DNA from 3 places in the Marichromatium sp. AB32 genome. Region 3 is predicted to be linked to each of the others. Evidence: predicted binding sites of a transcription regulator. Region 3 holds the regulator's gene; each other region holds the start of a gene.
What was found. The regulator sigma-54, encoded in region 3, starts transcription at its own class of promoters, with help from an activator protein. The targets are predictions, from matches to a motif close to TGGCANGNTNCNTGCTT.
Positions count from the first base shown of each region.

Region 1: fliE (flagellar hook-basal body complex protein FliE) is a predicted target of sigma-54. The motif match lies at 5,650-5,666, and genes of this name have one in related genera.
Region 2: EBL85_RS09060 (PEP-CTERM sorting domain-containing protein) is a predicted target of sigma-54. The motif match lies at 9,387-9,403, and genes of this name have one in related genera.

Region 1 covers NZ_RHFJ01000001.1:171,077-181,510, reverse strand. Annotated here, with positions in the region: gene EBL85_RS00920 (VTT domain-containing protein) at 1-1,682, opposite strand, end outside; gene EBL85_RS00915 (endonuclease/exonuclease/phosphatase family protein) at 1,690-2,439, opposite strand; gene EBL85_RS00910 (hypothetical protein) at 2,564-2,908, shown strand; gene EBL85_RS00905 (late competence development ComFB family protein) at 2,924-3,208, opposite strand; gene EBL85_RS00900 (PilZ domain-containing protein) at 3,368-3,904, shown strand; gene EBL85_RS00895 (sigma-54-dependent Fis family transcriptional regulator) at 4,113-5,498, shown strand; gene fliE (flagellar hook-basal body complex protein FliE) at 5,757-6,092, shown strand; gene fliF (flagellar basal-body MS-ring/collar protein FliF) at 6,130-7,785, shown strand; gene fliG (flagellar motor switch protein FliG) at 7,775-8,785, shown strand; gene EBL85_RS00875 (FliH/SctL family protein) at 8,782-9,621, shown strand; gene fliI (flagellar protein export ATPase FliI) at 9,618-10,434, shown strand, end outside.
Region 2 covers NZ_RHFJ01000024.1:90-10,523, reverse strand. Annotated here, with positions in the region: gene EBL85_RS09090 (2-oxoglutarate dehydrogenase E1 component) at 1-2,326, shown strand, start outside; gene odhB (2-oxoglutarate dehydrogenase complex dihydrolipoyllysine-residue succinyltransferase) at 2,323-3,606, shown strand; gene EBL85_RS09080 (flavin prenyltransferase UbiX) at 3,677-4,312, opposite strand; gene mpl (UDP-N-acetylmuramate:L-alanyl-gamma-D-glutamyl-meso-diaminopimelate ligase) at 4,363-5,727, opposite strand; gene EBL85_RS09070 (hypothetical protein) at 5,800-6,315, opposite strand; gene lnt (apolipoprotein N-acyltransferase) at 6,577-8,079, opposite strand; gene EBL85_RS09060 (PEP-CTERM sorting domain-containing protein) at 8,451-9,332, opposite strand; gene EBL85_RS09055 (LysR family transcriptional regulator) at 9,625-10,434, opposite strand, start outside.
Region 3 covers NZ_RHFJ01000016.1:24,817-35,250, forward strand. Annotated here, with positions in the region: gene hpf (ribosome hibernation-promoting factor, HPF/YfiA family) at 1-122, opposite strand, end outside; gene EBL85_RS07065 (RNA polymerase factor sigma-54) at 158-1,630, opposite strand; gene lptB (LPS export ABC transporter ATP-binding protein) at 1,812-2,537, opposite strand; gene lptA (lipopolysaccharide transport periplasmic protein LptA) at 2,551-3,039, opposite strand; gene lptC (LPS export ABC transporter periplasmic protein LptC) at 3,036-3,632, opposite strand; gene kdsC (3-deoxy-manno-octulosonate-8-phosphatase KdsC) at 3,629-4,150, opposite strand; gene EBL85_RS07090 (KpsF/GutQ family sugar-phosphate isomerase) at 4,243-5,262, opposite strand; gene EBL85_RS07095 (ABC transporter ATP-binding protein) at 5,667-6,563, shown strand; gene mlaE (lipid asymmetry maintenance ABC transporter permease subunit MlaE) at 6,565-7,347, shown strand; gene mlaD (outer membrane lipid asymmetry maintenance protein MlaD) at 7,352-7,819, shown strand; gene EBL85_RS07110 (phospholipid-binding protein MlaC) at 7,819-8,439, shown strand; gene EBL85_RS07115 (lipid asymmetry maintenance protein MlaB) at 8,436-8,762, shown strand; gene murA (UDP-N-acetylglucosamine 1-carboxyvinyltransferase) at 8,890-10,152, shown strand; gene hisG (ATP phosphoribosyltransferase) at 10,165-10,434, shown strand, end outside.

The DNA.
Region 1 (10,434 bases), on a different contig from region 3:
GGGATCGCCAGCAGACTGCCGACGACGAAACCCGCGAGCAACAGCGCCGGCCCCCAGGGGGCGTGGAGCTGATCGGTCAGTTGCTCGGCGAGCTGCTGCGGATCGAGTGATTCGCCCAGGCCGCTCCAGCGCCAGAGGATCGCCAGCGCGGCGAGCAGCACGACCAGCGCGATCCCGAATCTGAGTCGGCGCCGCGCGTGCGGCAGATGACGACGCCCGACCACGGCGTCGCCGACATCGAGGACGTTGAGCGGGCGCTTGGGGTCGATCAGCCGCTCGTCGGGGAGCTGGCGTTCCCACTCCGGGTCGACGGCGCCCTCCAGCGGGGTCAGGGTCTTGCGCCCCGGAGGGGCATCGGCGCGGATCGCTTCGATTGCCCCGATCAGTCCGCCGGCCTCCCGTTCGGCGCTTGCCAGGTGTTGCGGCTCGCAGTCGAGCAGGTTGCCGATGAGTTCGCGGCGCAGCGCGGCGATGCGTGCCCGTCCCTCCTCGTCGGTGACCTCGAGACAGAGGTCGCATTCAGTATCCAACCCCATCGATCGATTGCTGAGATTGGCCGATCCGACCCGCAACCAGCGGTCGTCGACGATCGCCAGCTTGGCGTGGACCATCAGGCAGCCGCTCTCGAGGCCGGGGACCTCGGGGTGGTAGACGCGCAGTCGAGCGTGCCGATCGGCCTCGCGCAGGCGCTCGAGCTGGCGGGCGCGAAGTATGTCCATGGTGTGCTGTTCGAGCCAGGCGCCGGTCTCGCGCGGCAGCACGATCACCACCTCCGGGCCGTGCGCCTCGCCGAGGCGTTCGCACAGCGCGCTGCACAGGGTGGTCGAGGTCAGGTACTGGTTCTCGAGATAGATCAGCCGCTCGGCACGTGCGAACAACGCCAGATAGAGCTGCTCGACCTCGCGCACCTCCCGCTCCGGTGCCTGGTCGTCGCGCGCCGGTTGCTGCGGCTGGGTGCGGGCGATGGCGCAGGGTTGGTCGCGCAGCAGCGCAGCGACCCCTTCGGGCCAGGGATCGTGTACCGGTGGTGGGCTCGGCGCGGGCGTCTCCTCGCCGCAGCGCGCCCAGCGCGCGCGCGCCAGCTCGGCGAGTGCGCCGGCGCTCTCGCCGTCGACCATCAATTGCAGGTCGTGGAAGGGCGGGTAGGGCTTGCCGTCGGGATCGCGTCGGCGGGCATCCTCGGCCTGGTGCGCGCTGCTGTCCCAGCGCCACTTGCCGAGGTCGAAGCCGCCGCAGAAGGCCAGTGCGTCGTCGATGACCACCAGCTTCTGGTGGTGACTGGCCGCCAGCGGATGATTGTCATCGAGGGCGAAGTGCAGGCGAGGGTGCTGGCGCCAGGGGTGGATGCCGAAGAGCAGCGGTTCACGCTCGAGCGCGTAGATCGGCGCATAGTCCCAAAGCAGGATCCAGGCCTCGAGCCCGGGGGTGCGTTCGAGCAGGGCATGGAGCAGCTCGCCGAGTCGGGTCGGCAGCCCGTCGCCGGGGTCCTCGCGCACCAGCTCGAGCTGACTGTGCAGGTCCCAGCCGAGGATCAGGATGCGATGCCGGGCATTGATCAGTGCCCGACGCAGGGTGGCGAAGTAGCGTTCGCCATCGATCAGTGGAGCCAGACGGCGGGTGCCGGTGATCTGCCAGCAGGTCTCGCCGGGTACCAGCAATGGGTTGGGCGTGTGACGTTCCATCGGGGGGTCATCCTGTTCGGGTGGCGCGCGGCAGCGCCAGTTCTGCGTAGAGCGGCAGGTGGTCGGAGGCGATGCGGGCCCGTGGGTCGCGGCTGCGTTCGAGTCGCTGCAACAGTCCCGCCGGTCGGGTCCAGACGCGATCGAGCGCGAGCAGTGGCCAGGCGGCGGGGAAGCTGGCGAGCCTCGGGGTGGGCCCGAGCAGCCGGGAGAGCTGGCGTTCGGTGCGCGCCAGCGGCCACCAGGTGTTGAAGTCGCCCAGTACCACCAGGGGGGCGGGTGAGTCGCTGATCCAGGGGCGCAGGCGTTCGACCTGGCGGCGTCGCTCCCGGGTCCTCAGCCCGAGATGGGTGGCGAGACAGCGCAGCGGGGTGCCGTGCACGGTGCGCAGGTCGGCGACGATGGCTCCGCGCGGCTCGCGCCGGCGTTCGCTGAGGTCGAGACGGGTGAGTGCGATGACCGGCAGCCGGGTGAGCAGGGCGTTGCCGTAGTGGCGATCGTGGGTGAGGATGGTCGGACCGGGAATGGCGTGATAGTCGCCGAGTTGCGCCAGCTCGTGCATCTGTGCCGAGGGCGCGTGTGCTGTCGGGGTCGAGTCGACCTCCTGGAGCGCGATCAGGTCGGCATCGAGCGCGCGCAGCACCGTGGCAATGCGTCCGAGGTCGCGGCGACCGTCGCGGCCGATCCCGCCGTGGATATTGTAGGTGACCACGCGCAGCCGTTGGCGCGGGTCCTGGTCGGCCATCATGTTCCATGACATGGCTGCCGCGTGGCGTGATTCAACCGCGGCCACGTCGTCCCCGGGCCGGTTCCCCTATACTGTGGGCAGACGAAAAGGATGTCGCAAGGCGTGTTGGTTCAGCGTCAGCGCAGGAGTGAGCACCATGATCGATGTCCCGGTTTCGGTTCCCTTCGTCCCCACCGGTGCGCGTCCGAGCATGTCGGAGCGGCTTGGGCTCGGGCGGGTGGCCACGCGCCCCGAGTCGACACGTCCGGTCAACGATCCCGAGGCGGTCGGCCCGCGCCGCCCGAGCGACGAACAGGCGCGCGACGGCGCAGTGCTGGGTGGCGAGATCGGCGCCCGCGTCCGTCTCGCACTCGAGGCCGGCGAGCACACCGCCGAACCCGCCTCCACGACCTCGCAGACGAGCGGGGAGGCGCGCTTGAGCGCGGCGCTGGATCCCGGGCCGGCGGCGCCGACGCGCGGGTCGTTCGACGCCGAGGCCTGAGCCTCGCTGTCGGGGTCAGTCTTCCTCGTGGGGCCGCGGTGTGCGGCGGCGGCGGGTGGTCTCGAAGGCGAAGGCCACGGCGTCGGCGACCTCCTCGGCCATGCGCGAGCGTTCCTCGTCGCTCTGGTGCGAGGCGAAGTCGATGCTGTGGCGTACGTAGCGCGGCGGCAGATAATTGAGCGCGACACAGGCGAGATCGTCAAAGTAGTCTGCGTCGAAGGCTTCGCCGCGCTCGGCGAGCAGCTCGCTGATACGCGCGGCGACCAGGCGTTCATAGTGATTCTCGATGCTGGAGAGCATGACGGTCGACTCCGGTTCTGCCTATCGGGATGGCGCCGGCCCCGGGGTGGGCACGATGCGCCATGGGTCGGCGCTATCTTAGCCGAAGCCTCGCGATCTCGACCATGACGCAGGGCGTGTCGTCCAGCAAGTCCCGAGTTCGATCCCAAAGGAGCGAAGATGCACGATCGACACGGCTCGACCGATGCCGCCATTCCCGCCGCATGGCGGGGCGTGCTGGGCGACGGCCTGGCCATCACCCTGGTGCTGGCGCTGGCGCCGAGCCGTCGCCCCCCGACCCCGGCGGAGTCGGGGGTTCGGCTGCTCGATGCCATCGCGATGCTCGAAGACGGTGGCCGTGGCGGGCGCGACGAGACGCCCTCGCTGGAGCTGCAGCGACTCGAGGCGAAGGTCGACCTGCTGATGCAGCTGCTCTCGACCTGGATGCAGGCGCAACTCCCGGCGCCGGTGAGCGCGACCCTGAGTGCCGAGGGGGTGGTGTTGCCCGCCGCGCTGCTCGATACTGCCGATGATCGGCTCGAGCTCTACCCCTCGACAGCCTTCGCCCAGCCGCTGGTGCTCGGGCTCGAGACGGTCTGCGAACTCGATGGTGCGATGGGCGCGCGCTGGCGGTTCAGTGATGACGGGCTGCGCGAGGCGCTGGGGCGTTGGGTGTTTCGGATGCACCGGCGCGCAGTGGCGCGGGCGCGGCGATAGCGCGCCTTCGGTCGCACCATGGGGTCTGCGTGCTTGACAGTGGCCGACGCGGACGTTAGAAACTCGTCGCTCCATCAAGAATCGCGATGCGCCCTCTCCGGAGCAAACAGCAAGCCGGTTCGGCGGCCGTCTGCTCGCCTTCCGCGTGTCGCGGGCGCGAGTGTCACGAGCGCGGGGCTGCGTTCACCGCGGAAGGATTGCGTTTACGATGCCGAGCGAGGGCAACCCATTTGAGCAACGCGTGCGGATCGGTGTGTTCGGTGATCAGCCGGCGCGCGACAGGACCGGACACATCCTGGAGTTCCTCGGCTGCGAGGTGCAGCCACTCGAGGCCCTCGACGAACTCGACACGATGTCACTCGCAGCACTCTGGCTGTGCGCGCCGGGGGCGCGTCTGGCCGAGCAGCTCGAGCGTGTCCGTCCACCCTCCCTGCCACTGATCTGTCAGCCGCTCGACGGTGCCCGCGAGGCGCTGCCCGGGCATGTCTGTGTGGTCGACGAGCCGCCTGTTGTCGGGCGGGTGCTGGCGGTGTTGCAGTGGTTACGGGCGGACGCGACCGATGCCGTCGAGACGTCCGGGATCGAGGGCCTGGTCGGCGCCCATCCGATCATGCGTGGGGTCAAGCGCGCCATCACCCAGGTCGCCAACAGCGATGCCACGGTGCTCATCCTCGGCGAGACCGGCTCCGGCAAGGAGGTGGTGGCGCGCGCGATCCATGCCGCCTCGTCGCGGTGCGACAAGCCCTTCGTCGCCGTCAACTGTGGCGCCATCCCGCCCGACCTGCTCGAGAGCGAGCTGTTCGGTCACGAGAAGGGGGCCTTCACCGGGGCCTTCACCGCTCGCACCGGGCGCTTCGAGCTCGCCGCCGATGGCGTGCTGTTTCTCGACGAGATCGGCGACATGCCGCTGCCGATGCAGGTCAAGTTGTTGCGCGTGCTCGAGGAGCGAACCTTCGAGCGGGTCGGCTCCAACAAGCCGATCCAGGCCCAGGCGCGGATCATCTCCGCCACCCATCGAGACCTCCAGGAGGCGGTTGATGCCGGCGCCTTTCGCCAGGATCTGTTCTTTCGTCTCAACGTCTTTCCCATCGAGTTGCCGGCGCTGCGCGAACGGCGCAGCGACATCCCGCTGCTGATCGGCGCGCTCGAGGAGCGCTTGCGCGCGCAGTCGGTGGAGACCGCGCGGCTGACCCCGGCGGTCATCGCCTATCTCGCGCAGCTGCCCTGGCCGGGCAATGTGCGCGAACTCTCCAATCTGCTCGAGCAGTTGGCGATCCTCTATCCGGGGGAGCCGGTGGACCTGGCGCAGCTGCCGCCGCGCTTTCGCCCCGAGGCGGCCGCCGAGGTGCTTGAGGGGTTGCCCCCGGCCCCGGTCGCCGCCCCGGCGCTCCCCGGAGGGTGCGAGGAAGGCGCCCTGCCGCCTGAGGGGGTGGAGTTGCGCGGCTATCTCAACGAGCTCGAGCGCCGCATGATCGTCACCGCCCTGGAACAGAACGATCAGGTGGTGGCGCGTGCCGCGCGACGTCTGGGCATGCGTCGCACCACCCTGGTCGAGCGCATGCGCAAGTTCGGCCTGGGGCGCGGCGGCGACTAGCAAAGCCCCCCCGGCCGAGCGGGAGACCGAGATTGCCCGTCAAGAATTCGACGTCCTGTCGGTGATGATGCTGCTCGTCATCTGCGCCCGGGGTTGCGCAATCCTGCCGCAGCCCTTGTCCGTCAGGCCCTGCCGCCATGCCTGAGGTTTTTGGCACTTAATTTGCAATATCCCATATCGTGTCCAAGGGTCGGGTACGCCGCTGCACCTGCGTATCCAACCGGATTACGTGGATTGAAGAGATGGGAGATTGTGAACGTGAGTGACATGCAGATCCAGAACGTCTTGCAGCAGATGCGCGCGCTCTCGCAGTCGGGACGGGTCGAGGGGAGCATGCCTGCGACGCAGCAGCCGACGGCGCCGAGCGAGGGCGGTGAATTCGCCACCGCGCTGCGCGATTCGTTGCGCTCGGTCAATGCGTTGCAGCAGGAGGCCAAGCAGGTGCAGACCAGTTTCGAGCTCGGTGAGGCCAATACCAGTCTGCCGCAGGTGATGGTGGCGATGAACAAGTCGAGTCTCGCCTTCGAGGCGACCAATCAGGTGCGCAACCGGCTGTTGTCGGCGTACCAGGAAGTCATGAGCATGCAGGTCTGAGCGCTGACGGCGCGCAGATCCACGGAGAGATTCATCCATGGCGTCTTCGCTGACAGCCGCCTTTTCTACTGGAATCAAGACCTTCAACGAACTGCCGGTGGGTCGGCAGATCGCGTTGCTGGGGATGATCGCCGGTGGTCTGGTGGTGGCTGGCGCCATCCTCTACTGGGCGATGCGCCCGACCTATGCGCCGCTGTTCTCGCGGATGGAGAATGCCGAGGCCGCCGAGGTGGTTCAGGCGCTCGATCAGCTCGGCGTGGCCTACCGCATCGATGAACTCTCCGGACGGATCGAGATCCCCCAGGCCCAGATCGCCCAGACCCGATTATTGCTCGCCGGTCAGGGGCTGCCACGCGCCTCGGACTTCGGCTTCGAGCTGCTGCAGGAGGACATGGGATTCGGCGCCAGTCGCTTGATGGAAGGAGCGCGCCATCAGCGTGCGCTCGAAGGCGAGCTGGCGCGCTCGATCGCGGCGCTCGATCCGGTGGAGAGTGCGCGGGTTCATCTCGCGCTGCCCGAGCGCTCGGTGTTCGTGCGCGAGCGCAAGCCGGCGAGCGCTTCGGTGGTGGTCCATCTGCGCGGCACCCGGGCCTTGAACGACACCCAGGTCGCAGCCATCGTTCATCTGGTGTCCTCGAGCATCCCGGCGCTCGATCCCGAGCAGGTCACCGTGGTTGACCAGCACGGTCGGCTGCTCACCAGCAACGACGACGAGATGGGGTTGTCGACCTCGGCCGACCAGCTCGACTACATCCGCCGTCTCGAGAGCAGCTATGTCGATCGGGTGATGACCCTGCTGGTGCCGATCATCGGGCGCGACGGGGTGCGGGTGCAGGTGGCCGCGGACATCGATTTCTCCCGCGTCGAGCGCACCCAGGAGTCGTTCGATCCCGAGCGCACCGCGGTGCGCTCCGAGCAGCTCAGCGAGCAGGAGCGCGTCGGCAGCGACCCGGCGATCGGCGGCATCCCCGGCGCCTTGACCAACCAGCCGCCGGCCGGTGGCGCCGTCGGCGCGGCGCCGGTGGCCGACCCGATGATGCCGAGCAGTCGCAGCATGCAGAAGACGCGCAACTACGAGATCGATCGCGCGATCTCGCACGTGCGCGAGATGCCGGGCAATATCCGCCGGCTGTCGACGGCGGTGGTGGTCGACTATCGCGAGGAGCTCAACGAGGAAGGCGAGGTGGTGCGGGTGCCGCGCACGGAGGAGGAGCTGGCGAGCATTCGCGCGCTGGTGCGTGAGGCGGTGGGGTTCGACGATGCGCGCAATGATTCGCTCAACGTGATCACCGCCTCGTTCACGCCCGCCGACACCACCGACGCCGAGCCGGTCTGGACCCAGCCGTGGTTCCTCGAGCTGGCCAAGATCGGCGCCGGGCTGATCCTCGCGCTGATGGTACTCTTGACCATCGTGCGTCCGGCGGTACGTCAGCTCGCGCCGCCGTCCGCCGACGAGGCTGCCGCCGCGCTCGAGGACCAGTCGGGCGAGGGCGGTGGGGCCGGCGGCGAGGGCGAGCTCGGCGAGGATACCGTGGCGATCACCCAGCAGAGCGCGGCGATCGCCGCGCTCACCGGGCCGAAGGACGGGGATCAGCAGCAGGTCGATCTCGAGGCGGTGCGCGAGCTGGTCAAAGAGGATCCGAAACGCGTGGCACAGGTGATGAAGAGCTGGCTGAACGAAGATGGCAACTGATCCGTCCAAGCGCCCCGGCCCCGAGCAGGTGGCAATCTTCCTGATGAGCATCGGTGAGGGGCCAGCCGCCGAGGTGCTCAAGCACATGGGACCGAAGGAGGTGCAGAAGATCGGCACCGCCATGGCCTCGCTCGAGCGGGTCTCGCGCACCGATATCGACTATGTGCTGAAACGTTTCTCGGAGACGGCCATGGAGCACACCTCGCTCGGGATCGGCGCCGAGGACTATGTGCGCTCGGTGCTCAACTCCGCGCTCGGCGAGGACAAGGCCTCGGGGCTGATCGACCGCATCCTGCTCGGTCGCAACTCCAAGGGGCTCGAGGCGCTCAAGTGGCTCGATCCGCGCGCCATCGCCGAGATGATCCGTCACGAACACCCGCAGATCGTCGCCATCGTGCTCTCGCACCTCGACGCCGACCAGGCCGCCGAGACCCTCTCCTATCTCCCCGACCGGATGCAGTCGGATATCGTGCTGCGCATCGCCACCCTCGACGGCGTCCAGCCCGCAGCGCTCCACGAGCTCGACGAGATCCTCGAGCGCCAGCTCTCGGGCAAGAACACCGCCAAGTCCTCGATGGTCGGCGGGGTCAAGACCGCCGCCGACATCCTCAACTTCATGGACGCCTCGCAGAGCACCAACGTGATGTCCGGGGTCACCCAGGTCGACGAGGATCTCGGCGAACGCATCCAGGAGCTGATGTTCGTCTTCGAGAGCCTGGTCGACGTCGACGATCGCGGTATCCAGACCCTGCTGCGCGAGATCTCCACCGACTCGCTGGTGCTTGCGCTCAAGGGCGCCGATGACGCGCTCAAGGACAAGATCTTCAAGAACATGTCCAAGCGCGCCGCCGAGATGCTGCGCGAGGACCTCGAGGCCAAGGGGCCGGTGCGGTTGAGCGACGTCGAGGGGGCGCAGAAGGAGATCCTTGCCGTGGCGCGTCGACTCTCCGAGAGCGGTGACATCGTTCTCGGCGGGGCCGGCGGGGAGCAGATGGTGTGAGCGGCTCCGGATCTTCGGTGCTCTATGCCGACCTGCTCGACGGGCCGGTGCAACGCTGGCAGCCGCCGGATGTCGGCGCGCCGCCGCCCGCGCCCGAACCCGAGCCCGAACCCGAGGTCGAGCCCGAACCCGAGCGTTATCTGCCGACCGCCGCCGAGATCGAGGCGATCGAGCAGGCCGCGCGTGATGCCGGTTACGAGGCCGGTTTCGAATCCGGCTACAAGGAGGGGCGCGAACTCGGCCAGGGTGAGGCGGAGAAGGAGGGCCGGGCGCGCTACGACAAGAAGGTACGCGAGACGGTCGAAGCCCTCGAGGGCGTGGCCCGCGATCTCGCCGATCCCCTGGCTGCCGCCGCCGATGCGCTCGAGCCCGAGCTGCTGGCACTGGTGGTGGCGATGGCGCGACGGGTGGTGATGGCCGAGCTCGAGCAGCACCCGGAACACGTCGCCCGGGTGCTCGGCAGTGCGCTCGGGCAGCTGCCCTCGCGCAATCGCGAGATCCGCGTGCGCATCAACCCCGAGGACGCGGAGATCCTCGAGGCCTATGCCCGTGACCGTGACGAGCGCATCAGCTGGCGCCCGGACCCGGGTGTCGCCCGTGGCGGCTGCACCATCGAGAGTGGCCCGAGTCGGATCGACGCCACCCTCGAGGAGCGGTTGCGTCAGAGTGTCGAGGCGCTCTGGGGGGAGGTCGAACCGGCGCCTGACGAGCCAGTGGTCGACGGCGCCGAGTCCTTGTCGCCGGCGGCTTCGGTGGATGCTGCCGTTACCGACGTTGACGCCGCGCCGGAGACGGGAGACGTCGCACTGGCCGATGAAGAGGTCGAGCAGCGATGAGCGAGCTGATCGATGGATTGCGCGAGCAGGGCACCCGCGATCTGGTCAGCGGGTTGCGCGAGCGCCTGGCACAATCGGGGCGGCGCATCGACAAGGTGGCGCCGCCCCAGCCCGAGGGGCAGCTCTCGCGGATGGTCGGACTGACCCTCGAGGCCGAGGGGATCCGGCTACCGGTCGGCGGGCGCGCGGCCATCCATACCGCCAGCGGTGGTCGGGTCTCGGCCGAGGTGGTCGGCTTCCAGGGCGAGCGCACCTTCCTGATGCCCGAGGGGCGGATCGAGGGACTGGTGCCGGGGGCGCGGATCGAGCCGCTCGACCAGCAGCGGCGCATCGCCGTCGGGCCGCAGTTGTTGGGGCGGGTGATCGACGCCAACGGCGAGCCACTCGACGGCGCCGGGCCGCTGCGCGCGCAGCAAGAGATGCCGATCGACGGGCGCCCGATCAATCCGCTCACCCGCGACCCGATCCGCACCCAGCTCGATGTCGGCGTGCGCACCCTCAATGGACTGCTCACCGTCGGTCGCGGTCAGCGCCTCGGGCTGTTCGCCGGCAGTGGCGTGGGCAAGAGCGTGCTCTTGGGGATGATGACCCGGTTCACCGCCGCCGACGTCATCGTCGTCGGGCTGATCGGCGAGCGCGGTCGCGAGGTCAACGAGTTCATCCACGACATCCTCGACGACGAGTCGCGCCGGCGCACCGTGGTGGTGGCGGTGCCGGCCGACCAGTCGCCGCTGCTGCGTCAGCACGGCGCGCTGGTGGCGACCACGGTGGCCGAGTACTTCCGCGACCAGGGGCTCGACGTGCTGTTGCTGA
Region 2 (10,434 bases), on a different contig from region 3:
CACCCTCGAGAAGCGCTGGATCCAGAAGCGTCTCGAGGGCTATCGCGCCACCCCCGAGCTCAACACCCAGGAGCGGCGCTGGCTGCTCACCCTGCTCACCGCCGCCGAGGGCATCGAGCAGTATCTGCATCAGCGCTATGTCGGCCAGAAGCGCTTCTCGCTCGAGGGCGGCGACGCGCTCATCCCGCTGCTCGACGAGCTGATCCAGCGCGCCGGGCGCAAGGGCCAGAAGGAGGTGGTCATCGGCATGGCCCACCGCGGCCGGCTCAACGTGCTCACCAACATCTTCGGCAAGCCGCCGCAGGACATCTTCGCCGAGTTCGAGGGCCGGGTGGCGATGGACTCGCGCAAGATGGCCGGCGACGTCAAGTACCACATGGGCTTCGCCACCGACATCGACACCCCCGGTGGCATCGTCCACCTGGTGCTCGGCTTCAACCCCTCACACCTCGAGATCATCGATCCGGTGATCGAGGGCTCGGTGCGCGCGCGCCAGCGCCGCCGCCGCGATCGCACCGGCGATCAGGTGCTGCCGGTACTGATCCACGGTGATGCCGCCTTCGCCGGTCAGGGCGTGGTGATGGAGACGCTGCAGCTGTCGCAGACGCGCAGCTACGCCACCGGCGGCACCGTGCACATCGTCATCAACAACCAGATCGGCTTCACCACCAGCCACCCGCTCGACACCCGCTCGACGCTCTACTGCACCGACGTCGCCAAGATGGTTCAGGCGCCGGTGTTCCACGTCAACGGCGACGACCCCGAGGCGGTGATCTTCGTCACCCGCATGGCGCTCGACTTCCGCAACCAGTTCCACAAGGACGTCATCATCGATCTGGTCTGCTACCGTCGTCTCGGTCACAACGAGGCCGACGAGCCGGCGGTCACCCAGCCGATGATGTATCAGAAGATCCGCCAGCACCCCACCCCGCGCGCGGTCTATGCCGAGCGTCTGATCAGCGACAGCGTGATCGAGCGCGAGGAGGCCGAGGCGATGGTCGCCGACTATCGCGACTCCATGGAACAGGGCGTGGTGGTCGCCCGTCCGGTGCTCTGCGGGCTCGACCATGCCTACCGGGTCGACTGGAGGTTCTGTCGCGACCAGCACTGGGAGCAGGACGTCGACACCGGGGTGCCGCTCGAGCAGTTGCGCGCGCTCGCCGAGCGTCTGCTCGCCGTCCCCGAGGGCTTCAAGCTCCACCCGCGGGTGGCCAAGCTGTGGGACGAACGGCGCAAGATGGCCCAGGGCGATCAGCTCGCCAACTGGGGCTTTGCCGAGAACCTCGCCTACGCCAGCCTGCTCGACGCCGGCACCCCGGTGCGTCTCTCCGGTCAGGACGCCGGGCGCGGCACCTTCTTCCACCGTCACGCCAAGATCCACGACCAGCTCACCGGCGAGTCCTACACCCCGCTGCAGCACCTCGGCCCCAACCAGGGCGCCTTCATCGCCATCGACTCGATCCTCTCCGAGGAGGCGGTGCTCGGCTACGAGTACGGCTTCGCCACCGCCGAGCCGCACGCGCTGACGCTGTGGGAGGCGCAGTTCGGCGACTTCGCCAACGGCGCCCAGGTGGTCATCGACCAGTTCATCACCTCGGCCGAGACCAAGTGGGGCCTGCTCTGCGGACTGGTGATGCTGCTCCCGCACGGACTCGAGGGTCAGGGCGCCGAGCACTCCTCGGGCCGGCTCGAGCGCTTCCTCCAGCTCTGCGCCGAGCACAACATCCAGGTCTGCACCCCGACCACCCCGGCACAGATCTTCCACCTGCTGCGCCGTCAGATCGTCCGCGACTATCGCAAGCCGCTGGTGGTGATGACCCCCAAGAGCCTGCTGCGCCACCGCCTCGCCGGCTCCTCGCTCGAGGAGCTGGCCAGCGGCCAGTTCCAGCCGCTGCTGCCCGAGGTCGACCCGATCGACCCGACCGAGGTCGAGCGCGTGGTGTTCTGCAGTGGCAAGGTCTACTACGACCTGCTCGAGGCGCGGCGCGCGCGCGGCCTGAGCAATGTCGCCATCGTCCGCATCGAACAGCTCTACCCCTTCCCCAAGCGTCAGTTCGCCGAGGTGATCGAGACCTACGCGCACACCGAGGAGATCGTCTGGTGTCAGGAGGAGCCGCAGAACCAGGGCGCCTGGGACCAGATCAAGCACCGCTTCCACTGCCTGATCCAGGACGGCAAGCGCCCCTACTACGTGGGACGCCCGGCCTCCGCCGCCCCCGCGGTCGGCCATCGCGCGGCCCATGTCGAGCAGCACGAGCGCCTGATCGATGAGGCGCTGAGCGGTCGTTTCAACCCGAGCATGAACAGAAGGATCCCGCCACAATGAGTGAAGTCCGCGTACCCGCCCTCCCCGAGTCCGTCGCCGACGCCACTGTGCTGACCTGGCACAAGCAGCCCGGCGAGCGCGTCTCACGGGCAGAGACCCTGGTCGACCTGGAGACCGACAAGGTGGTGCTCGAGGTCCCGGCGCCGGCGGACGGCGTCCTGGGCGAGATCAAGGCCAAGGAGGGTGAGCTGGTCACCTTCGACACCGTCCTCGCAGTGATCACCGAAGGCGCCGCACCGAGCGCGCCGGCAGCCCCCAAGACGGCGCCGGCCAAGTCGGCCCCAGCGGCGCCAGCGGCCGCCAAGCCCGCGCCGGCGCCGACTCGCCAGACGCCTCCGGCCGCCGCGCCGGAGCCGGCGCCCGCGCACGAGCCGATCATCACCCCGGCGGCACGGCGGCTGGTCAAGGAGATGGCGATCGACCCCAGCCAGATCCACGGCAGCGGCAAGGACGGCCGGGTGCAGAAGGCCGATGTCATCGCCTTCCTCGACGAACGCGAACGCCAGGCCCCCGAGGCCACCGACGAGCACCTGCTCGAGCAGCAGGCACCGGCCTCGCCGAGCCTCACCGGCGAGGCCGGGCGTCCCGAGCAACGCGTACCGATGACCCGGCTGCGCGCGCGCATCGCCGAGCGGCTGCTTGAGGCGCAGCGCAACGCCGCCATGCTGACCACCTTCAACGAGGTCAACCTGTCGGCGCTGATGACGCTGCGCGGACGCTACAAGGACCGCTTCGAGCAGCAGCACGGGGTGCGTCTCGGGCTGATGTCGTTCTTCGTCAAGGCCACGGTCGAGGCGCTCAAGCGCTACCCGGTGCTCAACGCCACCGTCGACGGCGAGGACATCCTCTACCACGGCTATTACGACATCGGCATCGCGGTCAGCTCGCCGCGCGGTCTGGTGGTGCCGATCCTGCGCAACTGCGACCAGCTCACCATGGCCGACATCGAGGGCGGCATCGCCGAGTTCGCCACCAAGGCCCAGGACGGCTCACTGAGCTACGAGGAGCTGACCGGCGGTACCTTCTCGATCACCAACGGCGGGGTGTTCGGCTCGATGCTCTCGACGCCGATCCTCAACCCGCCGCAGAGCGGCATCCTCGGCATGCACAAGATCCAGGAGCGCCCGGTGGTGGAGAACGGCGAGATCGTCATCGCACCGATGATGTATCTGGCCCTCACCTACGACCATCGCATCATCGACGGTCGCGAGGCGGTGCAGTTCCTGGTCGCGATCAAGGAGCTGCTCGAGGACCCGGCCTTGCTGTTGCTCGGGGTCTGACCCCAAAGCGCGCCCAGCACCGGGCGCGCAATCACGTCACTGCACGCCCCCCGCCCCGAGGGGGGGCGCGCTACTCCTCCAGCTCCCGTCCCCAGCGTTCGAGCAGGTCGTGCTCGACACCGAGATGATCGAGCACCCGCGCCACCATGAAATCGACCAACGCCTCGACGCGCTGCGGACGGTGATAGAAACCGGGGCTGGCGGGCATGATCACCACCCCGTTGCGCGACAGGCTGAGCATGTTCTCGAGATGGATGCTGGTATAGGGGGTCTCGCGCACCACCAGGATCAGCTTGCGCCGCTCCTTCATCGCGACATCGGCGGCGCGGTCGATCAGACAGTTGGAGATGCCCGCGGCGAGATTGGCGAGGGTCCCCGTGGTGCAGGGACAGACCACCATCGCATCGGGCGGGTTGGAACCGCTGGCCACCGGCGCCGTCCACTGCTGACGACCGAACACCCGCAACTGACCGACCTCGGCATCGAAGCGATCGCTGAAGAAGCGCTCGGCCTCGGCCGGTCGCGAGGGCACCTCCAGCCCCAACTCCATCTGCAACACCACCTGCGCCGCCTGCGAGACCATCACATAGACGCGCATCCCGGCGCCGACCAGGGTCTCGATCAGACGCAGCCCGTACTGCGCCCCCGAGGCACCGGTCAGCGCCACCGCGACGGTCTGCGGCCATTGGCTCGGAACATGGGTCATCGAAGCATCTTCCCGTGATTGACTGAGTGGTTGCCGTGCGCTGGACGTGGTCACGACGCGCGGGCACGCCCGAGGGCATCGAGCAGACGCTGGTGGATCCCACCGAAACCGCCGTTGCTCATCACCAGCACCTGATCGCCGGGGCGCGCCTCGGCACCCACCCGCGCGACGATCGCCTCAACCGAGTCGAGTACCGCGCCGCGCTCGCCGAACCCGGCGAAGACCGCGCCGGCGTCCCAGCCGAGATCATCCGGGGCGTACACATAGACCCGGTCGGCGGCGGCCAGCGAGTCGACCAGGGCGGCGTTGTGCACCCCCAGGCGCATGGTGTTGGAGCGCGGTTCGAGCACCGCGAGGATGCGCGCCGCGCCGACCTGCTGGCGCAACCCGTCGAGGGTGGTGGCGATCGCCGTCGGGTGATGGGCGAAGTCGTCGAACACCCGCACCCCGCCGACCTCGCCGCGCAGCTCCATGCGCCGCTTCACCCCGCCGAAGCGGCTCAGCGCCGCCAGCGCCTGCGCCGGCACCACCCCGGCGTGACGCGCCGCGGCGATCACCGCCAGGGCGTTGTCGACGTTGTGCCGACCGGTCAGCGCCCAGTCGACCTCGCCGACCGGCTGCCCGTGATGGAACACGCCGAAGCGCGAACCGTCGGCCGCGAGCAGCTCGGCGCGCCACTCGCCGTCGCCACCGAAGCGCGCGGTCGGCGTCCAGCAGCCCATCTCCAGCACCGTCTCGAGCGCGGCGTCGCCGTCCGGGTGGAGGATCAGGCCGGAGCCGGGCACGGTGCGCACCAGATGGTGGAACTGACGCTGGATCTGGCCGAGGTCGTCGAAGATATCGGCATGATCGAATTCGAGATTGTTGAGGATCAGGGTGCGCGGTCCGTAGTGGACGAACTTCGAGCGCTTGTCGAAGAAGGCGGTGTCGTACTCATCGGCCTCGACGACGAAGAAGGGCGTCTCACCGAGCCGCGCCGAGACGTCGAAGTCGCGCGGCACCCCGCCGATCAGAAACCCCGGGGCGAGCCCGGCCTCCTCCAACACCCAGGCGAGCATGCTCGCGGTGGTGGTCTTGCCGTGGGTGCCGGCCACCGCCAGCACCCAGCGCTCGCGCAGCAGGTGCTCGCGCAGCCACTCGGGGCCGGAGCAGTAAGGCAGCCCGCGATCGAGCATCGCCTCCACCGCGGGGATGCCGCGCCGCATCGCGTTGCCGACGACGACCACATCGGGGGCGGGATCGAGATGGGCGGCGTCATAGCCCTCCATCAGCTCGATCCCGGCCGCCTCGAGCTGGGTGCTCATCGGCGGATAGACGTTGGCGTCGGAGCCGGTCACCCGATGGCCGAGGGCGCGCGCGAGCTGCGCCACCCCACCCATGAAGGTGCCGCAGATACCGAGGATATGCAGATGCATGCGAGACGGTTCTCCCGAACGACGAGGACGCGGGCCGCGCGGGCCCGCACGAGGATTCAGCGGCGACGGCGCTCAGCCGCCCCCGAACAGCGCGCCGATCAGCGCCACCGCGAACAGCTCGAAGGCCAGCGCGATGGCCACCCCCTGACCGAGGCCGATGACGAAGGCATGGCGCAGGATGTGCCCGGTCACCACCAGGCTCCACACCACCAGGGCGAGAAACAGCAGGGCACCGAGCGCGGCCAGCTCGGTCTCGCGACTGCCGGTCGGCTGCAGCCCCAGCGGCACCAGCGCGAGCAACCCGAGCAGCGCGCCGGCGCCGAGCAGCGCGGTCGCCGTCTGCAGGAAGCGCCGGGCGTGACGCACCGCGCTCAGACCGACATAGAGCGCGGCCAGGGTCAGCGCGATCTCGGCAAGCGCCTGCAACAGGCTCGGCCACCAGCCGATCCCCGCCGAGACCCCCACCAGCATCCCGACCAGCAGATCGGCCAGCAACACGACAACGAACAGGGTTTCCGAGGCCGGGAGCTGCTGCGGCGTACGACGCAGCCAGCACAGCTCGGCGAAGAACATGATTAGGGCCTGCACGACGATCACCTGCAGCGGGACATGGCGCCAATGATAACCGCCGGGACCACGACGACCGCAAGTTCAGCGGTCAGCTATCAGCCGCCAGCAGCCAGCCGCCAGTGGGTGTGGTACTCAACGACAGCGCCACTTGCCACCAACGGTCGGCGACCGGCAAGCGCACATTCTCGGCACCAGTGTTCGAGGGCAGGCCGCCACTGGAGGCTGGCGACTGATCGCTGGCGACTGGCGACTGGCGACTGGCGGCTGGCAGCCGTCCGCTCAACGCCGCGCCAGCGCGATGCCGAGCGCGAGCATCAGCGCGGCGAGGACGACGACCGGTGCGTTGCCGAGACGCGCGAAGGGGGTGGCGCCGACGCGGGGCTGGATCTCGGCGCTGGCGCCGCCGCGCACGAAGGCCGGGACGCGCTCGATCACCCGGCCGCGGTAATCGATGATCGCCGAGATCCCGGTGTTGGTCGCGCGCAGCAGATCGCGCCCGCTCTCGAGGGCGCGGGCGCGGGCGATCTGCAGGTGCTGGTGAGGCGCAAGCGAGTCGCCGAACCAGGCGTCGTTGCTGACGTTGATCAGATACCGCGCCTCGGGCAGCGCCTCGATCAGCTCGGCGCCGAAGGCGTCCTCATAGCAGATCGAGGCACCGACCGGATGCGTCCCGACCTGGAGCAGCGGGCGCGCCGCCTCGCCGCGACTGAAGTCCGACATCGGCACCTCGAACCAGGCGATCAGCGGCCCCAGCCAGGCCTTGAACGGCAGGAACTCGCCGAAGGGCACCAGATGTCGCTTGAAGTAGCGGTCCTCGACGCTGCCGATGGCGAGCAGCGCATTGTAATAACGACCACCGTCGGTTTCGCGCACCGGGATGCCGAGCACGATCTCGGTGCCGGTCTCTCTCGCGCGCGCGGCGAGCGGATCGATCAAGGGCGCGCGCAACACATCGAGGAAGTCGGGCAGCGCGGTCTCCGGCCATACCACCACATCGGCGTCGAGATGATCGAAAGTGAGTTCGAGATAGGCGCGCACCGTCGCCGGCCCCGTCTCCGGGTTCCACTTGATCGCCTGCGGGATATTGGCCTGGACCACGCTCGCGCGCAGCGGCGCGCCCTCGGGCTGGGTCCAGTCGAGCTGCGCCAGCGCCCAGCCGCCGCCCCAGAGCACGACCAGCACTGCCAGCGCCAGCGGACGCCCCCGGCCCCGCGCCCGCCGCACCGACCACCACAGCATCCCGGCCGAGAGCGCCGCCACCAACGAGGCGCCATAGACGCCGAGGAGCGGCAGCCAACCGGCCAGTGGTCCGTCGATCTGCCCGTAGCCGAGCGCGAGCCAGGGGAAGCCGGTGAACAGCCAACCGCGCAGCCATTCGAGCAACACATAGAGCGCCGGGAAGCAGAGCAGCGCGCCCACCCGGTCCGGCCCGGCGGCCAGCCGCTGCAGCGCCCAGCCGAGCACGCCGTAGTAGAGCGCCATCGCGGCGACGAAGACCAGGGTGAGCAACTGGGCCACCGGCGCCGGCATGTTGCCGAACTCGTTGAGGCTGATGCGGATCCAGAACACCCCGAACCCCATCAACCCGACCCCGAACAGCCAACCGCGCCAGAAACCGGCGCGCGGCGTCGCCCCCTCCAGCGCCAGCAGCAGCAGCGCCAGGGCGAGCACCGCGAGCGGGAAGCCCCCGAAGGGCGCGAAGCTCGACACCGCCAGGGCGCCGGCGAGGAAGGCGATCAGGGCTGATCTGCGCGAGGGCGGGAGAACTGACGACAGAGACATGGCGGTCGATCCGATGACAGCAGACCGGGCGGGTTCTATCAGCCGCCCCCGACCCGGTCAACCGTCAGTCACGCCCGCCGCCGTTGCGACAGCGCGCGATATCGACCTGCATGGGACCGAGCGCGGCGGGTTCTCGACCCGATCGAACGCAGCGGCGAACAGCGCCAGACCCCGTATCACGGCCAGCGGCAGAATCACGCCGTTGACGAAGCGACCCGGGTGAGAACCGGAGACGGCGAAGGACAGCCAGATCGCATACAAAAACGCTGACCGATGGCTTCCAACAAACCCATCTCCTGCCCGCACAACGCAAGACGCCGGGGTGTCGGCGGACACCCCGGCGCCGTCAGCCGTTCAGCCCGAGCACGACCTCAGGCCGCGTCGTGACGCCGCCGCACCCGCGCCAGACCGATCAGGCCGGCGCCGAGCAACGCCAGCGCGCCAGGCTCGGGGATGCTGATGGTGTCACCCAACAGCTCGGCGGTCGAGACGCGGGCGAAGAAGACATCTGCTCCTCCCGCCAGATCGACCATGAACTGCGAGCTTGCGGTGTAGGAGAAGTCGAACGGCGTGCCACCCAGGGTCACGAGAGGGTCGGTATCGAAATAGTCACGGGCCATACCGCCGGTGACGTGCATCGCGGAGCCGGCGTTACTGAACAGCATGCCCGCGGCGAAGAGCTGACCGGTGAAGGAGATCGACTCGAAGGTACCTTCAAGGAACAGGGCGCCATCGGTGGCCTCGTACATCTCGTTCGGGTCGGCCTCGAAGTCGTTGTTGGCGTTGAAGTTCCGACTGTGATCGACCCAGATCTTGAAATACGACTGGCTCCAGTCGACCGTATAGGTGGCGGGATCGAGGAAGTCGCCGCCACCGGGCGTGTTCTCGACGAACTCGATGCCGCCGAACTCATAGGTCAGCTCACAGCCCGGGCAGAAGTCCGCCGGATTCGTCTCGGGGTTCGGCTGACCGGTCTGGTCGTTGGCGTCGTTGAAGTTGTTGATCTTGCCGCCGCCATAGAGATAGTTGCCGAACATCATCGTGGTGGCGTTGGTGGCGTTGATGCCCACCAGGCTGCCCATGTCGTAGCCCGAGTTGGTGCTCTGGAACCACTGGGTGAAGTTACTATCCATCTTCATGTCGAGCGGCGAATCCGGGTTCCACAACACCCCGCCGACATTGATGACATCAGCGCCGGCAAGCGGCGACACCATGATCGCCGCACCGAGCAGCGCGCTTTTCCGAGTCAACATGATCCATCTCCCTGTATCGCTTCAAGAAGGGGCTGCTCCACCCCGCTGACAGAAAAGCGAAAAGCAGGCCAGACCCGACAAGCCATTGAAGACAAAAGGAAAGGGAAGAGATTGCTGGACCCAATAACGAGAAAGACACTTTTTGTGTAAAAAAGGTCGACGTTTTTACCGGCAACGTCCAGCCACCGGACCAAAAACCTCACCGCGACAGGACCCGCCGGCGCGACAGACCCGAAACCCGCGACCAACACCGTCAAGAATTCCGTCACCTCGTCTCGGCCTTATCGCCACGTCACGCGGTCTGCTCTCGCACGAAGTCGAGAAAAGCGCGATCGGCACGCGAGAGATAGCCCCCACTCTGCCATGCCAGCGAGAAGTCGAGATGAACCGGGGTCGCGAATGGAATCGCCACCAGCCCGGGGTCGCGAGTCTGCTCGCTGACCATGCGCAGCACGCAGGTGATGCCGAAGCCCTGGCGGACGATGGTCTCGGCGAGCGGGATGAGATTGGTCTCGAAGGCGATGCGCGGCTCGACCTCGAGCGCGGCGGCATGACGGTCGATGAACTCGCGCAGGAAGTAGCCGCTACGCGCAACCACCAGATCGTGTTCGAACAGGATCGCGAAGTCGATGCATTCGGCCTCCGCCAGGGGATGCGAGCGACCGACGTGTACCACCACCTCCTCGCGCAGGAAGGGATGGGTCTCGAGACCGTCGAGCTCGGCGTCGCTGGTCACCACGCCGAGATCCAGCACCCCGGCGCGGATCATGCTCAGCAGACTCCGGGTGCCCGCCTCCTGCACCGACAGCCGCAACCCGGGATGACGGTGTTTGAAGGCCATCAACAGCGGCGGGAAGAAGTAGGAGCCGAGGATGCTCGGCAACCCGATCCGCACCTCGCCCTTGAGCAGTCCGCGCAACTCGCGCATCTGCAGCTCGGCGGCCTCGGCGCGCTCGAGCAGGGCCCGGGCGTGCCCGGCCAGCACCTCGCCCTCGCTGGTCGGCGTGACCCGACGCGTCCCGCGATGCAACAGCTCCAGGTCGAGCGCGCGCTCGAGCTTGCGGATGGCGATGCTCAGCGCCGGCTGGGCGATGCCGAGACG
Region 3 (10,434 bases):
AGAATGACGTGGGCATTGGTGACGTGGTCGAAGTGACGCGCCAGGCGTGCGAATTTGCTGTCGACGTAGTCGCGCAGTGCCTCGGTGATGTCGACGTGATGACCCGTCAGATTGATTTGCATCATTGGACTCCTTACAGGGGTTCCAAACAGCCTGCTCATGCCAGGCGTTTGCGCTCGTTCGAGGCTGGAATACCCATGGCCTCGCGGTACTTGGCGACGGTTCGACGCGCGACCTGGATGCCGCGATCGGCCAGTTCGGCCGCGATCTTGCTGTCGCTCAAGGGTTTTCTGGCGGGTTCGGCGGCGATCAGCTTACGAATGAGCGCGCGGATCGCCGTTGATGAACACTCCCCACCAGAAGTGGTGCTGACGTGGGACGAGAAGAAGTACTTGAACTCCAGGGTGCCCCTCGGCGTATGCATGTATTTCTGCGTGGTGACCCGGGAGACGGTCGACTCGTGCAGCTCGAGCGCCTCGGCGACGTCGCGCAGCACCATCGGCCGCATCGCCTCCTCGCCGTGCTCGAAGAACGCCTGCTGCATCTCCACGATCTTGGCGCCCACCCGCAGCACGGTGTCGTTGCGGCTCGCCAGGCTCTTGATGAACCAGCGCGCCTCCTGCAGGTGGTTGCGCATGGTGACGCTGTCGCTGCTGGTGTCGGCGCGCCGGATCAGCCGGGCGTAGTCTGCGTTCACCCTCAGTTTAGGTGTGGATTCCGGGTTGAGTTCCACCGACCAGCGACCATTCTCTCTGCGCACGAAGATGTCGGGTACAACGTACTCCGGGGGCTCCTGCGCGATCAAGTCGCCGGGGTGCGGGTTGAGCTGGCAGATCAGCGTGAGTGCACCACGAATCTCGGGCTCGGTCTGCTTGAAGCGGCGCATCAGCGCGGCGATGTCCTTGCGCGGCAGGTGCTCGAAGCCGTCGCGACAGATCGCCAGCGCGAGGTCGCGCTGCGGGGTCTCGGCGGGGAGCTGCCGCAGCTGGATCTGCAGGCACTCGGCGAGATCGCGGGCGCCGACCCCCGGGGGATCGAACGACTGCACCCGGTGCACCATGGTGGCGATCTCCTCGAGGCTGATCTGATCGTCGCCGATGGTGCTCAGCAGCTCGTCGAGATCGGCCCGAAGATAGCCGCGCGCGTCGATGGCATCGATCACCGCCTCGGCGATCATCTCGTCGCGCTCGCTCAGCCGGATCAGGTTGAGCTGCCAGAGGAGGTGATCGTGCAGGGTCTGAGGGCGGCTCTGGTGGAGGAAGGGGTCGAAATCGGCGTTCTCGGCGCTGCCCTGGGTGCTCGGCGGTAGATAGCCGTCGTAGACATCGGCCCACTGGGTGTCGACCGGGAGCTCATCGGGGATCTCGTTGGTCTCGCCCTGGAGCTCACGCTCGGCGCTGCCCTGCTCATCGCTGGGCGGGGACTCGTGTGCGCCATTGCCGCTGTCCTCTCCGTTGGCGGCGAAGCGGTCGGCCTCCTCGGCCTCCTCGAGCATCAGGTTGGAGTCCAGCGCCTCCTGGATCTCCTTCTGCAGCTCGAGCGTCGACAGCTGCAGGAGGCGAATCGCCTGCTGCAGCTGGGGCGTCATCGTCAGGTGTTGGCCGAGGCGAAGCTGGATGGTTTGCTTCATGGATCGCCGATGCGTCTTGCGTCTGTCTCTATGCCGGGTCGATGACCGTCCTATGACGATTATAGGTCGGGTGGCAACAAAGGTGCCTGAGTCACGTCAAGCGCGCCCCCTGCCGGGGCGCGATGGTCTTCATCTTACTCCCAATATGTAGCAGCGGGGCGCGGATGCTGCCGCCTACATGCTACATGGCGAAGTCGGCGCCGAGATAGACGTCGCGTACCTGCTGGTTGGCGAGCAGCTCGTCGGGGCGGCCGGCGGCGATCACCTCGCCATTACTGATGATGTAGCCGCGATCGCAGATGTCGAGCGTCTCGCGCACGTTGTGATCGGTGATCAACACGCCGATGCCGCGCTCGCGCAGGTGCGAAACGATCGCCTTGATGTCGCCCACGGCGATCGGGTCGACGCCGGCGAAGGGCTCGTCGAGCAGCATCACCTTGGGGTCGACGGCCAGCGCGCGGGCGATCTCGAGACGACGGCGCTCGCCGCCGGAGAGGCTGAGCGCCAGCGACTCGCCGATATGGGCGATGCCGAGCTCCTCGAGCAGCTGCTCGCAACGCTGCTCGCGCTGCTCGCGGTCGAGGTCGCCGCGGGTCTCGAGGATCGCGAGGATGTTGTCGCGCGCGCTGAGCTTGCGAAACACCGAGGGCTCCTGCGCCAGATAGCTCAGTCCGGCGCGCGCGCGCGCATGCATTGGCATCAGGGTGACATCGTGCTCGTCGAGGGTGATGCGCCCCTGGTCGGCCGGGATCAGCCCGACGATGAGATAGAAGCAGGTGGTCTTGCCCGCGCCGTTGGGGCCGAGCAGCCCGACCACCTCGCCGGCCTCGACCTCGACGCTCACTCCCCGCAGGACCTCGCGGCTGCGATAACGTTTCTTGAGCTGTTCGGCGCGCAGTACGCTCATCCGTCGACCCCTGTCATGACTCCTCCTCGGGGGTGATGGTGATCCGCACCCGACCGCTGCCGCCGGCACGGAAGTGTTCGCGGGCACGGTCGTAGACGATGTGCTCGCTGGCGACGCGGTCCTCGCCCTGGATCAGTACCGCCTCGTCGATCAGCACCAGCTCGTCGCGGTCGGTGTCGAACTCCATGCGCCTGGCGAAGGCGCGGACCTCGCCCTGGTCGTCCTCGAGCAGTTGACGGAAGCGCGCCGGGGTGCCGATGGCGATGATCTGGCGCGGGCGGCGGTCCTCGCGGTGATAGACGGTCATGTGGTCGGCGTGCAGGCGCATGCTGCCCTGGGTGACCTCGACGTTGCCGACATAGATGCTGGTGCCCTCGGCCTCGCGTACCTCGACGTCGTCGGCCTCGATATACATCGGTTGCTGGGGGTCGTCGTCGAGCGCGTTGGCCGGGTTCCAGCCGAACAACAGCAACAGTGCCAGCAGGCGCAGTGGAGGGCTCATGGTTGGGTCTCCTGGGTCGGGGCGAGCAGCATCCGGGTGCGACCGTGGAAGGTGGCGCGCGCCGGCTCGTCGTACCACAGCTGCATGCCGGTGGCGCTCAGCCAGTCCTCGCCGCTGGCCACCCGCACCGGCAGGTCGGTACGGGCATAGGCGCGCTGGTGCCAGACGTTGAGCTGCTCGGTCTCGATGTGCGCGGGCGGGGCCTCGGCGGTGGCGTCGCGCTCGAGATGGACGTCGCCGGTCAGCCGCACCTCCGCGCCGCCGTCGAGCACCAGCCCGTGCTCGGCGCGCGCGCGCCACGGCGGTCCGTCGGACTGGAACAGCTGCATGTGTGGGCGGTCGAGCTCGGAGAGATCCTCGGCGACGAACTGACGCAACTCGGTTGCGCTCAGGCGTCGGCTCGGTGCGCCGCTGGTGTCGGTCTCGAGCGCGGTGAACGCGTGGACCACGTAGTCGGGGACGCGGGGGCGTACGGTGGCCGGTCCCTGCGGCTGGTCGATGCGCTGGACCTGCCACCAGCCCGCGAGCCCGCTGAAGGCGAAGAAGGCGGCGAGCAGGTAGTAGCGCAGCGGCCAGTGCGCGCGGGTGCTCATGGACGCTGTCCGGCCAGTCGCGCGAGCGTCCCCTGAGCGTCCATGATCAGTTCGCAGAACTCGCGCGCGGCGCCGCGCCCGCCGTGCGCCGTGGTGTGCCAGTGCGCCTCGGCGCGTACCATCGGGTGGGCATCGGCCACCGCCGCGGCGAGCCCGACCTGGCGCATCACCGGCAGGTCGATGACGTCGTCGCCGAGATAGGCCACGGCGGCGTCCTCGATCCCCAGTCGCTCGCGCAGCTCGAGATAGGCGGCGAGCTTGTCGCGCTGGCCCTGGTAGACGTGGTTCACCCCCAATCCCTTCATCCGCATGGTGACCACCCGCGAGCTGCGCCCGGTGATCACCGCGAGGGTCACGCCGGACTCGCGCAACATCACCATGCCGTGACCGTCGCGGGCGTTGAACGCCTTGTATTCCTGACCGTCGTCGCCGAGATAGAGGCTGCCGTCGGTGAGTACGCCGTCGACGTCGAAGATCGCCAGACGAATGGCGGCGGCGCGGTTGCGGATCTCTTGCATCTCCCTGGTGACTCCTTGATGAGGAAGAAGGGGCGGGCCCCTGTGCGGCGCATTGTCGGGTGCGCGGGCGGTTTTGACCAGCGGGGGCAGTTTCAGACCACGCCCGCGCGCAACAGGTCGTGCATGTTGAGTGCGCCGACCGGGCGGCGCTCGTCGTCGAGCGCCAGCAGCGCGTTGATCGAGCGCGCCTCCATCAGCTGCAGCGCCTCGGCGGCGAGCGCGCCGGGGGAGATGGTGACACAGTCGCGGGTCATCACCGTCTCGATCCGGGTGTGGTGGACGTCGACGCCGCGATCGAGCGCACGGCGCAGGTCGCCGTCGGTGAAGATGCCGCACAGCCGCCCACCCTCGTCGACCACCGCGCTCATCCCCAGCCCCTTGCGCGAGATCTCCTCGAGGGTGGCCAGCAGGCTCGCCTCGCGCCCGACGCGGGGGACCCGTTCGTCGCGATGCATGATGTCGTCGACGTGCAGCAGCAGGCGCCGCCCCAGGCTCCCGGCCGGGTGCGAGCGGGCGAAGTCCTCGGCGGTGAAGCCACGCGCCTCGAGTAGCGCCACGGCGAGCGCATCCCCCATTGCCAGCGCCGCGGTGGTGCTGGTGGTCGGCGCCAGGCCGAGCGGGCAGGCCTCGGCCGAGACGGTGACATCGAGATGGACGTCGGCCTCGCGCGCCAGGGTCGAGTCGCGCCGCCCGGTCATCGCGATCATCGGCACCCCGAGGCGCTTGAGCACCGGCAGGATGGTGAGCACCTCGGCGGTCTCGCCGGAATTGGAGATCGCCACCACGACGTCGAGCGGGGTGATCATCCCCAGATCGCCGTGGCTGGCCTCGCCGGGGTGGACGAAGAAGGCCGGACTGCCGGTGCTCGCCAGGGTGGCGGCGATCTTGCCGCCGATGTGCCCCGACTTGCCCATGCCGGTGACCACGATGCGTCCGGCGCAGGCGAGCATGTAGCGACAGGCGGTGACAAAAGGGGTGTCGATCCGTGCGGCGAGCGCCGTGATCGCCTGGGCCTCGGTGTCGAGAACGGCACGGGCGAGATCGATGATGCGTTGGTGCTCGCCGGCATCGAGCGGCGCCAGACGGGCGCCGAGTTGTCGTCGTTCGGTCATGGTCTCGGGGATGGAGCCGATGAGTGGTCGGTCAAACCAAGAAAAATACACCATGCCACGCGGACATGTCGCATCGGGCGAGGGGGCTGTCGCCAGCCGCCAGGATTGAACCGCCAAGCCGCAAAGAGCGCAAAGGTGTTCAAGTGGTCGGCGACCAGCGGCCCGTGGTCACGTGTCCTCAAGCGCCGGCGCCAATGGTGATGGCAGGCCGTGCTGTTGTCGAGGACGCACACCCACTGGCGACTGGAGGCTGGTCGCTGGAGGCCCTACCTCTTCTTTGCGCCCTTCGCGGCTTGGCGGTTCAATCTTCTTGGTCGCTGGCCGCCCTTTGCTTGACGCCCCGCGCCGGGGCCGCGAGAATTGCCCGCTTTGGCCGACCGATGCGTCGATAGCGACATTTCACCATGATGCCAAGCCAGGGCCCAGGCGGCGCGCCGGGCGTCCGGGTCGAGGACGCGTCTGCGGGCACCAATGGAGCCGCGCGGGCATCCGCCACCGACGATGTGCTGGTGCGGGTCCGCGACCTGACCTTCCGCCGCGGCGAGCGGGTCATCTTCGACGGGCTCGATCTCGACATCCGTCGCGGCGCCGTGACTGCGGTGATGGGACCGAGCGGGACCGGCAAGACCACGCTGCTCAAACTGATTACCGGACAACTGCGTCCTGACGCCGGTCGCGTCGAGATCGGCGGTGTGGCGGTGCACGAGCTCGACAAGAGCGCGCTCTATCGATTGCGCCGACGCATGGGCATGCTGTTCCAGAGCGGGGCGCTGCTGACCGATCTCAACGTCTTCGACAACGTCGCCTATCCGCTGCGCGAGCACACCGACCTCTCGCCTTCGCTGCTGCGCAAGCTGGTATTGCTGAAGCTCGAGGCGGTGGGGCTGCGCGGCGCGCGCGCGCTGATGCCGAGCGAGCTGTCCGGCGGCATGGCGCGTCGGGTAGCGCTGGCGCGGGCGATCGCGCTCGATCCCGAGATGATCCTCTACGATGAGCCCTTCACCGGCCAGGACCCGATCTCCATGGGCGCGCTGGTGTCGCTGATCCGCCAGCTCAACGACGCGGCGAACCTCACCAGCGTGCTGGTGTCGCACGATGTGGCCGAGACCAGCCGGATCGCCGATCATGTCTATCTGATCTCGCACGGTCGGGTGGTCGCCCAGGGCTCACCGGCCGAGATCGCCGCCGAGCGCTCGACCTGGGTGCGCCAGTTCATGGACGGTCAGGCCGACGGGCCGGTGCATTTCCACTATCCGGGGCCCTCGCTGGCCGAAGACCTGCTGAGCCGGGGAGGACGCTGAGATGTTGTTCGATCCCCTGGCGCGACTCGGTCGCGGTGGGCTCGATGCCCTGGCGCGCTTCGGACGCGCCCATCGGCTGCTGCTGGCGATGGTGCTCGGCATCGGTGAGGTGCTGCGCCGGCCGCGGCTGCTGATCGCGCAGGTCTACAACGTCGGCGTGCTCTCGATGCTGATCGTCGGCGTCTCCGGGTTGTTCGTCGGCATGGTGTTGGCGCTGCAGGGCTACTATGTGCTGGCTCGCTTCGGCGCCGCCGAGAGCCTGGGGCTGATGGTCGCCGCCTCGCTGGTGCGTGAGCTCGGCCCGGTGGTCACGGCGCTGTTGGTGGCCGGTCGCGCGGGCTCGGCGCTGACCGCCGAGATCGGCCTGATGAAGGCCACCGAGCAGCTCGCCGGGCTGGAGTTGATGGCCGTCGATCCGGTGCGCCGGATCCTGGTGCCGCGGTTGTTCGGCGGGGTGTTGGCGATGCCGCTGCTGGCGGCGGTGTTCAGTGCCGTCGGCGTGATCGGCGGCTATTTCGTCGGCATCGGGCTGCTTGGCGTCGACGCCGGCGCCTTCTGGAGCCAGATGCAGTCGGCGGTCGATTTTCGCGAGGACGTGGTCAACGGTGTCATCAAGTCGCTGGTGTTCGGCGTGGTGGTGACCTGGATCGCGCTGTTCCAGGGCTATGACTGCAGCCCGACCTCCGAGGGCGTGAGCCGCGCGACCACCCGTACCGTGGTGCATGGCGCGCTGGCCGTGCTCGGGCTCGATTTCGTGCTCACCGCGTTGATGTTCGGAGGCTGATGAGATGGCAAGACAACGCAACATCGAGATCCTGGTCGGGGCCTTCATGGTCGCCGGCTTCGTCGCCCTGTTCTTCCTCGCGATGCAGGTCAGCAACCTCAATCTCGCCGGGGGCGACGAGGGTTATCGGCTCACCGCACGCTTTGCCAACGTCGGCAGCCTCAAGGCGCGTGCGCCGGTGAGCATGGCCGGGGTTCGGGTCGGGCGCGTGGAAGCGGTGGACTTCGATCCCCGCACCTTCGAGGCGGTGGTGACGCTGCGCATCGACTCGGCGGTCGACAACCTGCCGATGGACACCTTCGCCAACGTCTTCACCTCCGGACTGCTCGGCGAGCAGTACGTCGCACTCGAGCCCGGCGGCAGCCCCGACGTGCTGCGCGACGGTGACGAGATCATGCAGACCCAGTCGGCGATGATCCTCGAGCAGATGATCGGACAATTCTTATTCAGTAAGGCAAGCGGAGACGGCTGATGTTGCGGCAACGTCATTTTCTATTGCTGGTGACCCTGGTGCTGGCGAGCCTCGGCAGTGGTCTGGCGAGCGCGGCCCAGGAGTCGGCCACCGCCCTGGTCGAGCGCACCACCATGCGCATGCTCGACACCCTCGAGCAGCGCCGCGCCGAGATCGAGCGCGATCCGAGCCTGATCTATGGTCTGCTCGAGGACCAGGTCGCGCCTCACTTCGACTTCGTGCGCATCACCCAGGGCGCGGTCGGTCGCTATTGGCGCGAGGCCAGTCAGGCGCAGCGCCAGCGTCTGGTCGACAGCTTCAAGCAGGTGCTGATCCGCACCTATGCGCGCTCGCTGCTGAGCTATTCGGGCGAGGAGATCCGCTATCTGCCGGTGCGCCCGAGTTCGCGCCCGAACATGGTGACCGTCGCCACCGAGGTTCAGCAGTCGGGCGGTTCGCCGATCCCGGTCGACTACCGCATGTACGACGGTGGTTCCGGCTGGAAGGTCTATGACGTGGTGATCAGCAATGCCAGCCTGGTCGGCAACTATCGCAGCGACTTCGCCACCGAGATCCAGCGCTCCGGGATCGACGGTCTGATCGCCCGGCTCGAGGACATGAACCTCAAGGGGCGCGAATGAGCGCCACCCGCCTGAGCGAGACCGCGCCGGGTCGCTGGCGTCTCGACGGCGTACTCGATCTCGCCACGGTTACCCGGCTGGCGGTCGAGGGCGAGGCGTTGCTGCGCGCGCCCACGACCGTCGAGATCGACCTGGCCGGCGTCAGCGCCGCCAACAGCGCCGGTCTGGCGCTGCTGCTCGAATGGCTCGACCTCGCCCGGGCGCGCGGCGTCGCGCTGAGCTATGCCAATCTTCCCGATTCGCTGCGGCGGATCGCGGCCTTTTCGAACATCCTGGAGTTGTTGCCGGTATCGACCACCCCGGCGGCGGCGCGATCGAGCTGACAGGGAGCCTGTGGTGGATGCTGGAGTGATGCTCGAGCCTGGGCCGGCGGCGGCGTGTCCGTCGCAATCGAAACAGAGCGAGGGAGCGGGCGCGAGCGCCTTCGTCCCTCAGGGGTTCGCCGAGACCATGGACAAGCTGCTGATTAACGGTGGGACCAGGCTCGATGGCGTGGTCGAGGCCTCGGGGGCGAAGAACGCGGCGCTGCCGATCCTCGCCGCCACCCTGCTGGCCGACGCCCCGGTGACCCTGACCAATATCCCGCGCCTGCGCGATATCGCCACCACCCTGGAGCTGCTGGGGCGGATGGGTGCGGCGCTGCGCCGCGAGGGTGATCGGGTCGAGGTCGAGCCGCGCACGCTGCACGACTTCGCCGCGCCCTACGAGCTGGTCAAGACCATGCGCGCCTCGATCCTGGTGCTCGGGCCGCTGCTCGCGCGCTATGGTCGTGCCGATGTCTCCCTGCCCGGGGGCTGCGCCATCGGCGCCCGCCCGGTCAACCTGCACATCGAGGGGCTGCGCGCGATGGGCGCCGAGATCACCGTCGAGGGCGGCTATATTCGCGCCCGCGCGCGCCGTCTGCGTGGGGCGCGGCTGGTGATGGAGATGGTCTCGGTCACCGGCACCGAGAACCTGATGATGGCCGCCGTCCTGGCCGAGGGCGAGACGGTGATCGAGAACGCCGCGCGCGAGCCCGAGGTGGCCGACCTCGGCGCCTTCCTCAATACCCTGGGGGCGCGCGTCGAGGGCGCCGGTAGCGATCGCATCCGCATCCAGGGCGTCGAGCGGCTCGGCGGCGGCAGCCATCGGGTGATGCCCGATCGCATCGAGACCGGCACCTTCCTGGTCGCCGCCGCCATGACCGGCGGGCGGGTGCGGGTCGAGCGGACCTGTCCCGAGGCGCTCGACGCGGTGGTACAGAAGCTGCGCGAGGCCGGCGCCGAGGTCGCGACCGGCGAGGATTGGATCGCCCTCGACATGCACGGTCGGCGCCCGCGCGCGGTCGACATCCACACCGCGCCGCACCCCGGTTTCCCGACCGACATGCAGGCCCAGTTCTGCGCCCTCAACAGCATCGCCGAGGGCGTCGGCACGGTCACCGAGACCATCTTCGAGAACCGCTTCATGCACGTCCCCGAGCTCGAGCGGATGGGCGCCGAGATCCGGATCGAGGGCAACACCGCCATCTGTCGCGGGGTCGGACGACTGACCGCCGCGCCGGTGATGGCCACCGATCTGCGCGCCTCGGCCGGTCTGGTGCTGGCCGGTCTGGTGGCCGAGGGCGAGACCCTGGTCGATCGCCTCTACCACCTCGATCGCGGGTATGACAACATCGAAGCAAAGCTGCACGCCCTGGGCGCCGATCTGCGGCGGACCTCGGGCGCGGACTAGGATCGCGACACCATGACAGCGAACACCCCCCTGACCATCGCCCTGTCCAAGGGCCGTATCTTCGAGCAGACCCTGCCGCTGCTGGCCCATGCCGGGATCCATCCGCTGGATGATCCGGAGCGCAGCCGCAAGCTGATCCTCGAGACCACGGACGCGCGGGTGAAGTTCGTCATCATCCGCGCCAGTGACGTCCCCACCTATGTCCAGTACGGCGCCGCCGATCTCGGCGTCGCCGGCAAGGACGTGCTGCTCGAGCACGGCGGCGAGGGGCTCTACGAGCCA